DNA from 2 places in the Streptomyces sp. MB09-02B genome. Region 1 is predicted to be linked to the other one. Evidence: predicted binding sites of a transcription regulator. Region 1 holds the regulator's gene; the other holds the start of a gene.
What was found. The regulator HrcA, encoded in region 1, represses chaperone genes, less so after heat shock. The targets are predictions, from matches to a motif close to TTNGCACTCNGNNNNNCNGAGTGCNAA.
Positions count from the first base shown of each region.

Region 2: groL (chaperonin GroEL) is a predicted target of HrcA. The motif match lies at 2,423-2,449, and genes of this name have one in related genera.

Region 1 covers NZ_JARGEE010000158.1:11,416-15,832, reverse strand. The annotation lists gene P1P70_RS22125 (DUF3097 domain-containing protein) at 1-722, opposite strand, end outside; gene P1P70_RS22120 (MBL fold metallo-hydrolase) at 764-1,519, opposite strand; gene hrcA (heat-inducible transcriptional repressor HrcA) at 1,711-2,727, shown strand; gene dnaJ (molecular chaperone DnaJ) at 2,728-3,864, shown strand; gene P1P70_RS22105 (nitronate monooxygenase) at 4,118-4,417, shown strand, end outside.
Region 2 covers NZ_JARGEE010000069.1:17,063-21,479, reverse strand. The annotation lists gene P1P70_RS12995 (ATP/GTP-binding protein) at 1-555, shown strand, start outside; gene groL (chaperonin GroEL) at 638-2,260, opposite strand; gene P1P70_RS12985 (cold-shock protein) at 2,644-2,850, opposite strand; gene P1P70_RS12980 (ubiquitin-like small modifier protein 1) at 3,311-3,586, opposite strand; gene thrC (threonine synthase) at 3,708-4,417, opposite strand, start outside.

The DNA.
Region 1 (4,417 bases):
AGAATCGCCTGCCACACCGCCCCCGTGTTCTCCGACGGCCACCCCAGCGCCCGGCACACCCCCGTCTTCCAGTCCTGCCCCCGCGGCACCCGCGGCCACGCGGCGATGCCCACCGAGGACGGCTTCACGGCCTCCCAGATGTCGATGTACGGGTGGCCCACGACGAGCGCGTGCTCGCTGGTCACCGACGCGGCGATACGTGACTCCTTGCTGCCGGGGACCAGGTGATCGACCAGGACGCCCAACCGCGCGTCCGGCCCCGGCGCGAAGTCCGCCACGATCGCGGGCAGGTCGTCCACGCCCTCCAGGTACTCCACCACCACGCCCTCGACGCGCAGATCGTCGCCCCAGACCTTCTCGACGAGTTCCGCGTCGTGGCGGCCCTCGACGTAGATGCGTCCGGCCCGGGCCACGCGCGCGCGGGCGCCCGGCACGGCCACCGAGCCGGAGGCGGTGCGGGTGGGGCGGACGGGCGCCGACGACGAGGGCCGCACCAGCGTCACCACCCGGCCCTCCAGCAGGAAGCCCCGGGGTTCCAACGGGAACACGCGGTGTTTGCCGAAGCGGTCCTCCAGCGTCACCGTGCCCGCCTCGCAGCGGATGACCGCGCCACAGAAACCGGTGGTGGGCTCCTCGACGACCAGACCGGGGTCGGCCGGGACCTCGGGGACCGGCTTGGGCTTCTTCCACGGAGGGGTCAGGTCGGGTGAGTACTGGCGCATTCGGATGACGATAGGAGAAGCGGCGCCCGGATTCGCCGTACTCAGTCCGACACGCCGAAGCGCCGTGCCAGCGCGTCGCGTTGGGCCCGGACGAACGCCGCGTCCACCACTGCTCCGTGGCCCGGGACGTACAGCGCGTCCTCGCCGCCGAGGGCCAGGAGCCGGTCCAGGGCGGCGGGCCAGCGGGACGGGACGGCGTCGGGGCCGGCCTGGGGTTCACCGGACTCCTCCACCAGGTCCCCGCAGAAGACGACCTCCGGCGAACCGGCGGATCCCCCGGTGGCCGGTGTGCCCGGGACCAGGACCACCAGGTCGTGTGCCGTGTGCCCCGGCCCCACGTTCGCCAGCAGCGCCTGATGACCGCCGCCCAGGTCGAGCGTCCACTCCCCGGAGACCAGGTGGCGGGGGAGGGCGAGCAGGTCCGCGGCCTCGGTGGCGTCCGCCGGGGGCAGACCGTGGTGCGCGGCGTCCGCGCGGAGGGCGTCGCGGTCACGGGTCAGGACGCCCTCGACGCCCACCGCGCCGAAGACCTCCACCCCGGCGAACGCCGCCGCCCCGAAGACATGGTCGAAATGGGGGTGGGTGAGCGCGAGATGTGTCACACGGGAGCCACCGAGCAGTCGGCACGCCTCGGTGCGCAACCGCGCGCCCTCACGCAGACTCGACCCCGCGTCGATCATGAGGGCCGCACCGTCCCCGACCACCAGTCCGACCGTGCAGTCCCAGCCGGGGAGGCGGCACCGTCCGACCCGGGGCGTCAATCCCTGCCACCCGTACTCTTCCCAAGACACCGTCATACGCCGACGCTAGCCGTAGCTCGTGGGACGCCGTTGTCGCGTACTCCCCAGTAGGGAAGTGGCCCGCCCGGAGCCCGGCCTTGCCGGGGGCGTACCCCACCGCCGTACACTGGGCGGGGAGTGTTGGCACTCGCCCGGGGTGAGTGCCAAGGGGGAGCCGCACGAGAGAGACGAGCTGGAGGTGTGCGCGAGTGCTCAGTGAACGCAGGCTGCAGGTGCTGCGCGCCATCGTCCAGGACTATGTGGGCACCGAGGAGCCGGTCGGTTCCAAGGCGCTCACCGAGCGGCACAACCTCGGCGTCTCCCCGGCGACCGTCCGCAACGACATGGCGGCGCTGGAGGACGAGGGGTTCATCGCCCAGCCCCACACCAGCGCGGGCCGCATCCCCACCGACAAGGGGTACCGGCTCTTCGTCGACAAGCTGGCGGGCGTCAAGCCGATGACGCCGCCCGAGCGGCGCGCCATCCAGAACTTCCTGGACGGCGCGGTCGACCTCGACGATGTCGTGGCGCGGACCGTGCGGCTGCTCGCGCAGCTCACCCGGCAGGTCGCCGTCGTGCAGTACCCGTCGCTCACACGGTCGACGGTGCGGCACGTGGAGCTGCTGTCGCTGGCCCCCGCCCGGCTGATGCTCGTGCTGATCACGGACACGGGACGGGTGGAACAGCGGTTGGTGGACTGCCCGGCGCCGTTCGGAGAAACGTCACTCGCGGATCTTCGCGCCCGGCTGAACAGCAAGGTCGCGGGCCGCCGGTTCACGGACGTGCCCCGGCTGGTCGAGGACCTGCCGGAGGCGTTCGACGTCGAGGACCGCGGCACGGTCGCGACGGTGCTCTCCACCCTCCTCGAAGCACTCGTGGAGGAGAGCGAGGAGCGGCTGATGATCGGCGGTACCGCCAATCTCACCCGCTTCGGACATGACTTCCCCCTCACCATCCGGCCCGTACTGGAAGCCTTGGAGGAGCAGGTCGTCCTCCTCAAGTTGCTTGGCGAGGCCGGGGATTCGGGCATGACCGTACGGATCGGTCATGAGAACGCCTATGAGGGACTCAACTCCACGTCCGTCGTCTCCGTCGGCTACGGTTCGGGCGGCGAGGCAGTAGCGAAACTGGGCGTGGTCGGACCTACGCGCATGGACTATCCGGGAACGATGGGAGCGGTACGAGCGGTGGCACGGTACGTCGGACAGATCCTGGCGGAGTCCTAAGTGGCCACGGACTACTACGCCGTGCTCGGCGTGCGCCGCGACGCGTCCCAGGACGAGATCAAGAAGGCGTTCCGGAGGCTCGCGCGCGAGCTGCACCCGGACGTCAATCCCGATCCGAAGACCCAGGAGCGGTTCAAGGAGATCAACGCCGCCTACGAGGTGTTGTCGGACCCGCAGAAGAAGCAGGTCTACGACCTCGGCGGCGACCCTCTGTCCCAGGCGGGCGGCGGAGGCGCGGGCGGCTTCGGCGCCGGTGGCTTCGGCAACTTCTCGGACATCATGGACGCGTTCTTCGGCACGGCGTCGCAGCGGGGTCCCCGCTCGCGTACGCGCCGGGGGCAGGACGCGATGATCCGGCTGGAGATCGACCTCGACGAGGCGGCCTTCGGCACGACGAAGGACATCCAGGTCGACACGGCCGTCGTCTGTACGACGTGCAGTGGCGAGGGGGCCGCTCCCGGCACCACCGCCCAGACCTGTGACATGTGCCGCGGTCGTGGTGAGGTCTCGCAGGTCACGCGGTCCTTCCTCGGCCAGGTCATGACCTCCCGGCCATGCCCGCAGTGCCAGGGCTTCGGCACGATCGTCCCCAACCCGTGCCCCGAGTGCGCGGGCGACGGGCGGGTGCGGTCGCGGCGGACGCTGACGGTCAAGATCCCGGCCGGTGTCGACAACGGCACACGGATCCAGCTCGCCGGTGAGGGCGAGGTCGGGCCCGGTGGCGGTCCCGCCGGTGACCTCTACGTCGAGATCCACGAGCTGCCGCACCCGATGTTCCAGCGGCGCGGCGACGACCTGCACTGCACGGTGACGCTCCCGATGACGGCGGCGTCCCTCGGCACGAAGGTGCCGCTGGAGACGCTGGACGGGCTGGAGGAGGTCGACATCCGGCCCGGCACGCAGTCCGGGCAGTCGATCCCGCTGCACGGGCGCGGTGTCACGCACCTGCGGGGTGGCGGGCGGGGCGATCTGATCGTCCACGTCGAGGTGCAGACACCGACGAAGCTGGACCCCGAGCAGGAGGGGTTGCTGCGGCAGCTGGCCGCGCTGCGGGGTGAGGAGCGGCCGACGGGGCAGTTCCAGCCGGGGCAGCAGGGCTTGTTCTCTCGGTTGAAGGACGCGTTCAACGGGCGCTGAGTGGGTGTGTCGGCGGGCACGCTGAGTGGGTGCGGCTGCGTGGGGCTTCTCGCGCAGTTCCCCGCGCCCCTGAAAAGCAGGGGCTGCGCCCCCTGCTTTTCAGGGGGCGCAGGGCCGTGGTCCTTCAGGCCCGCAGGGCCTGGTCCTTCAGGGGCGCGGGGAACTGCGCGACCAGCCCCCACCCACCCGCACCCGACGAACAACCGTCCGCCCCGATTCGGCGATGTCCGAAGGACAGTGGCACCATGCCGTCATGTCCTCCGCACTGACCGATCTCGTCCCGCTCCCGATCGTGCAGGCCCCGATGGCGGGCGGCGTGTCCGTGCCGCGGTTGGCCGCCGCCGTGTCCGAGGCCGGCGGGCTGGGGTTCCTCGCCGCCGGGTACAAGACGGCCGACGGGATGTACCAGGAGATCAAGGCGCTCCGTGCGCTCACCTCACGCCCCTTCGGCGTGAACCTCTTCATGCCGCAGCCGGAGTACGCCGAGCCCGCCGCCGTCGAGGTCTACGCGGAGCAGCTCGCCGGTGAGGCCACCTGGTACGACGCCGAGCTG
Region 2 (4,417 bases), on a different contig from region 1:
CAGGCCGCGACCATCTTCCAGTCCATGGTGCACAACGAACTCGCCGGACACGCGGGACTCTTCCTCTCGACCCTGGCACAGGCCGGATCGCACTACGGCAGTCACGAGGCCTTGGAACAGCACGCTCGCACCATGTCCGTACCCACCCTCGCTCCCCTGCTGCTGGCCCTTGAGTCCGCTTCGCTGACCGAGCACCTCGACGCGGTCATCCTCGCCAGTTGTTCCGACTGCCCCTTCCTCGATGTGGCGATGCTCCTGAAGCGCCTCGACTTCCTCGACAGCGCACATGACCAACGCATCCGCAGTGTGGTCCAGCGCATCCTGGAGCACACAGTTCACACTCGGTCTCCGGGCAATCAGGCAGCCCTGGTCGGCGCCTTGGAAGGGTTGGGTCTGCACACGTGCGCTGCGGATCTCACCGCCAAGGCGACGCGTGCGCACGGGCGGCGGTTCACGGAGGAGTTGAAGCAGGATCAGAACAAGCACGAGCAGAGGTTCCTGTCCCGTGCCTTCTGGACCTCAGAACGCTCGCACGGACACGGCGAGCACGCATGAGACCGAACGCCCGAGGGCGGCACCCCCCGTTTCCAGGGAGTGCCGCCCTCGGTACCGCAGGACGGTGATCGACCGGGGTCGATCAGAAGTCCATGTCACCGCCCGGCATGCCGCCGCCGGCGGGCGCGGCGGCCTTCTCCGGCTTGTCGGCGATGACGGCCTCGGTGGTGAGGAAGAGCGCGGCGATGGAGGCGGCGTTCTGCAGAGCGGAGCGCGTCACCTTCGCCGGGTCGATGATGCCGGAGGCGATCATGTCGACGTACTCACCGGTCGCGGCGTTCAGGCCGTGGCCGACGGGAAGGTTGCGCACCTTCTCGACGATGACGCCACCCTCAAGGCCACCGTTGACGGCGATCTGCTTGAGCGGGGCCTCCAGGGCGAGCTTCACGGCGTTGGCGCCGGTCGCCTCGTCACCCTCCAGGTCCAGCTTCTCGAAGACCGTGGAGGCCTGCAGCAGGGCCACGCCACCACCGGCGACGATGCCCTCCTCGACGGCCGCCTTCGCGTTGCGAACGGCGTCCTCGATGCGGTGCTTGCGCTCCTTGAGCTCGACCTCGGTCGCGGCACCGGCCTTGATGACGGCCACGCCGCCCGCGAGCTTCGCCAGGCGCTCCTGGAGCTTCTCGCGGTCGTAGTCCGAGTCGCTGTTCTCGATCTCAGCGCGGATCTGGTTGACCCGGCCCTGGACCTGGTCGGTGTCACCGGCACCGTCGACGATGGTGGTCTCGTCCTTGGTGATGACGACCTTGCGGGCGCGGCCCAGGAGGTCCAGGGTCGCGTTCTCCAGCTTGAGGCCGACCTCCTCGGAGATGACCTCGCCGCCCGTGAGGATGGCGATGTCGCCGAGCATGGCCTTGCGGCGGTCACCGAAGCCCGGGGCCTTGACGGCGACGGACTTGAAGGTGCCACGGATCTTGTTGACGACCAGGGTCGACAGGGCCTCGCCCTCGACGTCCTCGGCGATGATCAGCAGCGGCTTGCCGCCCTGCATGACCTTCTCGAGGAGCGGGAGCAGGTCCTTGACGTTGGTGACCTTGGAGTTGGCGATGAGGATGTAGGGGTCCTCCAGGACCGCCTCCATGCGCTCCATGTCGGTCGCGAAGTACGCCGAGATGTAGCCCTTGTCGAAGCGCATGCCCTCGGTGAGCTCGAGCTCCAGACCGAAGGTCTGCGACTCCTCGACGGTGATGACGCCTTCCTTGCCGACCTTGTCCATGGCCTCGGCGATGAGCTCGCCGATCTGGGTGTCGGCGGCGGAGATGGAGGCCGTGGAGGCGATCTGCTCCTTGGTCTCGACCTCCTTGGCCTGGTCGAGCAGCGCACCGGAGACGGCCTCGACGGCCTTCTCGATACCGCGCTTCAGGGCCATCGGGTTGGCGCCGGCGGCTACGTTGCGCAGGCCTTCCTTGACCAGGGCCTGAGCGAGAACGGTCGCGGTGGTCGTACCGTCACCGGCGACGTCGTCCGTCTTCTTGGCGACTTCCTTGACCAGCTCGGCGCCGATCTTCTCGTACGGGTCCTCGAGCTCGATCTCCTTGGCGATGGAGACACCATCGTTGGTGATCGTGGGGGCGCCCCACTTCTTCTCGAGGACGACGTTCCGGCCCTTGGGGCCGAGCGTCACCTTGACGGCGTCCGCGAGCTGGTTCATGCCGCGCTCGAGGCCGCGCCGCGCCTCCTCGTCGAACGCGATGATCTTGGCCATGTGAAGTGGTCCCTCCAGGACTGGGGGTGATTCCTTCGGACCGCGCCCGCGCCCGCGACGGACGGCTCGCCTGCCTCGTGGTTCCTTGCCCCACCCGGCCTGCGGGCCTCACCGACCCGGTCCTCGTTGTCACTCTCACCTTCAGAGTGCTAACGCCAATGATTAGCACTCGGCATGGTCGAGTGCAAGCGGCTCTTGATGATCCGCAGGTGAACGCGCCCTCGCGCGCCCCGTCGGCGGGCCCGCAACCGGCACAGCGGCCGCCCGCCGCCGGGCACGGCCGTGCCGGGCCGGGCACACGAGAGGGCTCGCACCCCGAAACGGGGTGCGAGCCCTCCCATGAAGAACGAAGAACGTCGCTGCGTGAAACCCGGCGCGTTACTTCAGCCGACCGCGAGTCGGACCATGTCCGCCTGCGGTCCCTTCTGACCCTGCGAGATCTCGAACTCGACCCGCTGGCCCTCTTCCAGGGTGCGGTAACCGTCCATCTGGATCGCGCTGTAGTGGACGAATACATCCGCACCACCGTCGACCGCGATGAAGCCGTACCCCTTCTCCGCGTTGAACCACTTGACGGTGCCCTGAGCCATGCCTAACTCCCCTATTACTGGCCCTTGCACAGATCCACACTTCGCGGATCCGGGTCAGACCTCACCCCCCAACGGTTGGGGGTGTGCGCCGGAACGCGTCGACCGCGGCCGAATGTATCTGTCCAACTGCCCTCTGCAACAGGTCAATCGGACGAGAATTCTGGACACGACCGGTCGGGAATGTACGAACAATTCACCCGAATTCAGGGCAAGTCGGGCCCCACAAAAGGAACGAAATACGCAAAAGGCCTGCACACTTTGGCTACTTCATATAGGGCGTGCGGCGCGATCAGATATGCGCCCGGCAAGGAATCACTACGGCGATCGGGCCGGGTTCCCCAACTCTACAGTGCTCAACCATAGAGAATTGCCCCCTCCGCTTCTCTCACGGAGGGGGCAATTCGATGAACTCTCGGTAATCAAAGTTACCGACGGTTACTACCGACCGGTACGGAGGCGGTCAGCCACCGGCGACCGCGGGAATGATCGACACACCCGCACCGTCCGGCGTGGCCGTCTCCAGACCCTGCTCGAACCGGACGTCGTCGTCGTTCACGTACACGTTCACGAACCGCCGCAGCTTGCCCTGGTCGTCCAGCACCCGGGCGGCGATCCCGTTGTGGTTCTTCTCGAGATCGGCGATGACCTCCCCGAGGGTCGCCCCCTCGGCACTCACCTCGGCCTGGCCCCCGGTGTAGGTGCGAAGGATGGTGGGGATGCGGACGTTGACGCTCATGACTTGTGACCTCCGGATGCATGCAGCAGAGCTAGGGGCGCGGGGCTGTGCTCGATATGCGGCTGCCGCCGCGTGGGCGCGACCAGCCCCCACAGACCCGCGGACGAACGACTACCAGGCCTTACACAAGCCCGGCCTCACGGAACGAATCAAGGCTGGGCCGAATGGTCGCGGTGAGCCCCGTCCCGGCCACCGCGTCCAGCGTCTTCAGACCGTCGCCCGTGTTGAGCACGACCGTGGTGAGCGTCGGGTCGAGGAGGCCGTCCTCGATCAGCTTCTTCGTGACGCCGACGGTCACCCCGCCGGCGGTCTCCGCGAAGATGCCCTCCGTCCGCGCCAGCAGCTTGATCGCCTCGACGACCTGCTCGTCCGTCACGTCCTCCACGGCCCCACCGGTCCGCCGCGCGATGTCCAGCACGTACGGCCCGTCCGCCGGGTTGCCGATCGCGAGCGACTTGGCGATGGTGTTCGGCTTCTGCGGGCGCACCACGTCGTGCCCGGCCTTGAAGGCCACCGACACCGGCGAGCACCCCTCGGCCTGGGCACCGAAGATCTTGTACGGCTTGTCCTCGACGAGCCCGAGCTTGATCAGCTCCTGCAGCCCCTTGTCGATCTTCGTGAGCTGCGACCCGGAGGCGATCGGCACGACCAACTGGTCCGGCAGCTGCCAGCCGAGCTGCTCGCAGATCTCGTACGCGAGCGTCTTGGAGCCCTCGGCGTAGTACGGCCGCAGGTTGACGTTCACGAAGCCCCAGCCCTCGCCGGCCGGGTCGCCGATCAGCTCGGAGCAGAAGCGGTTCACGTCGTCGTAGTTGCCCTCGATACCGACGA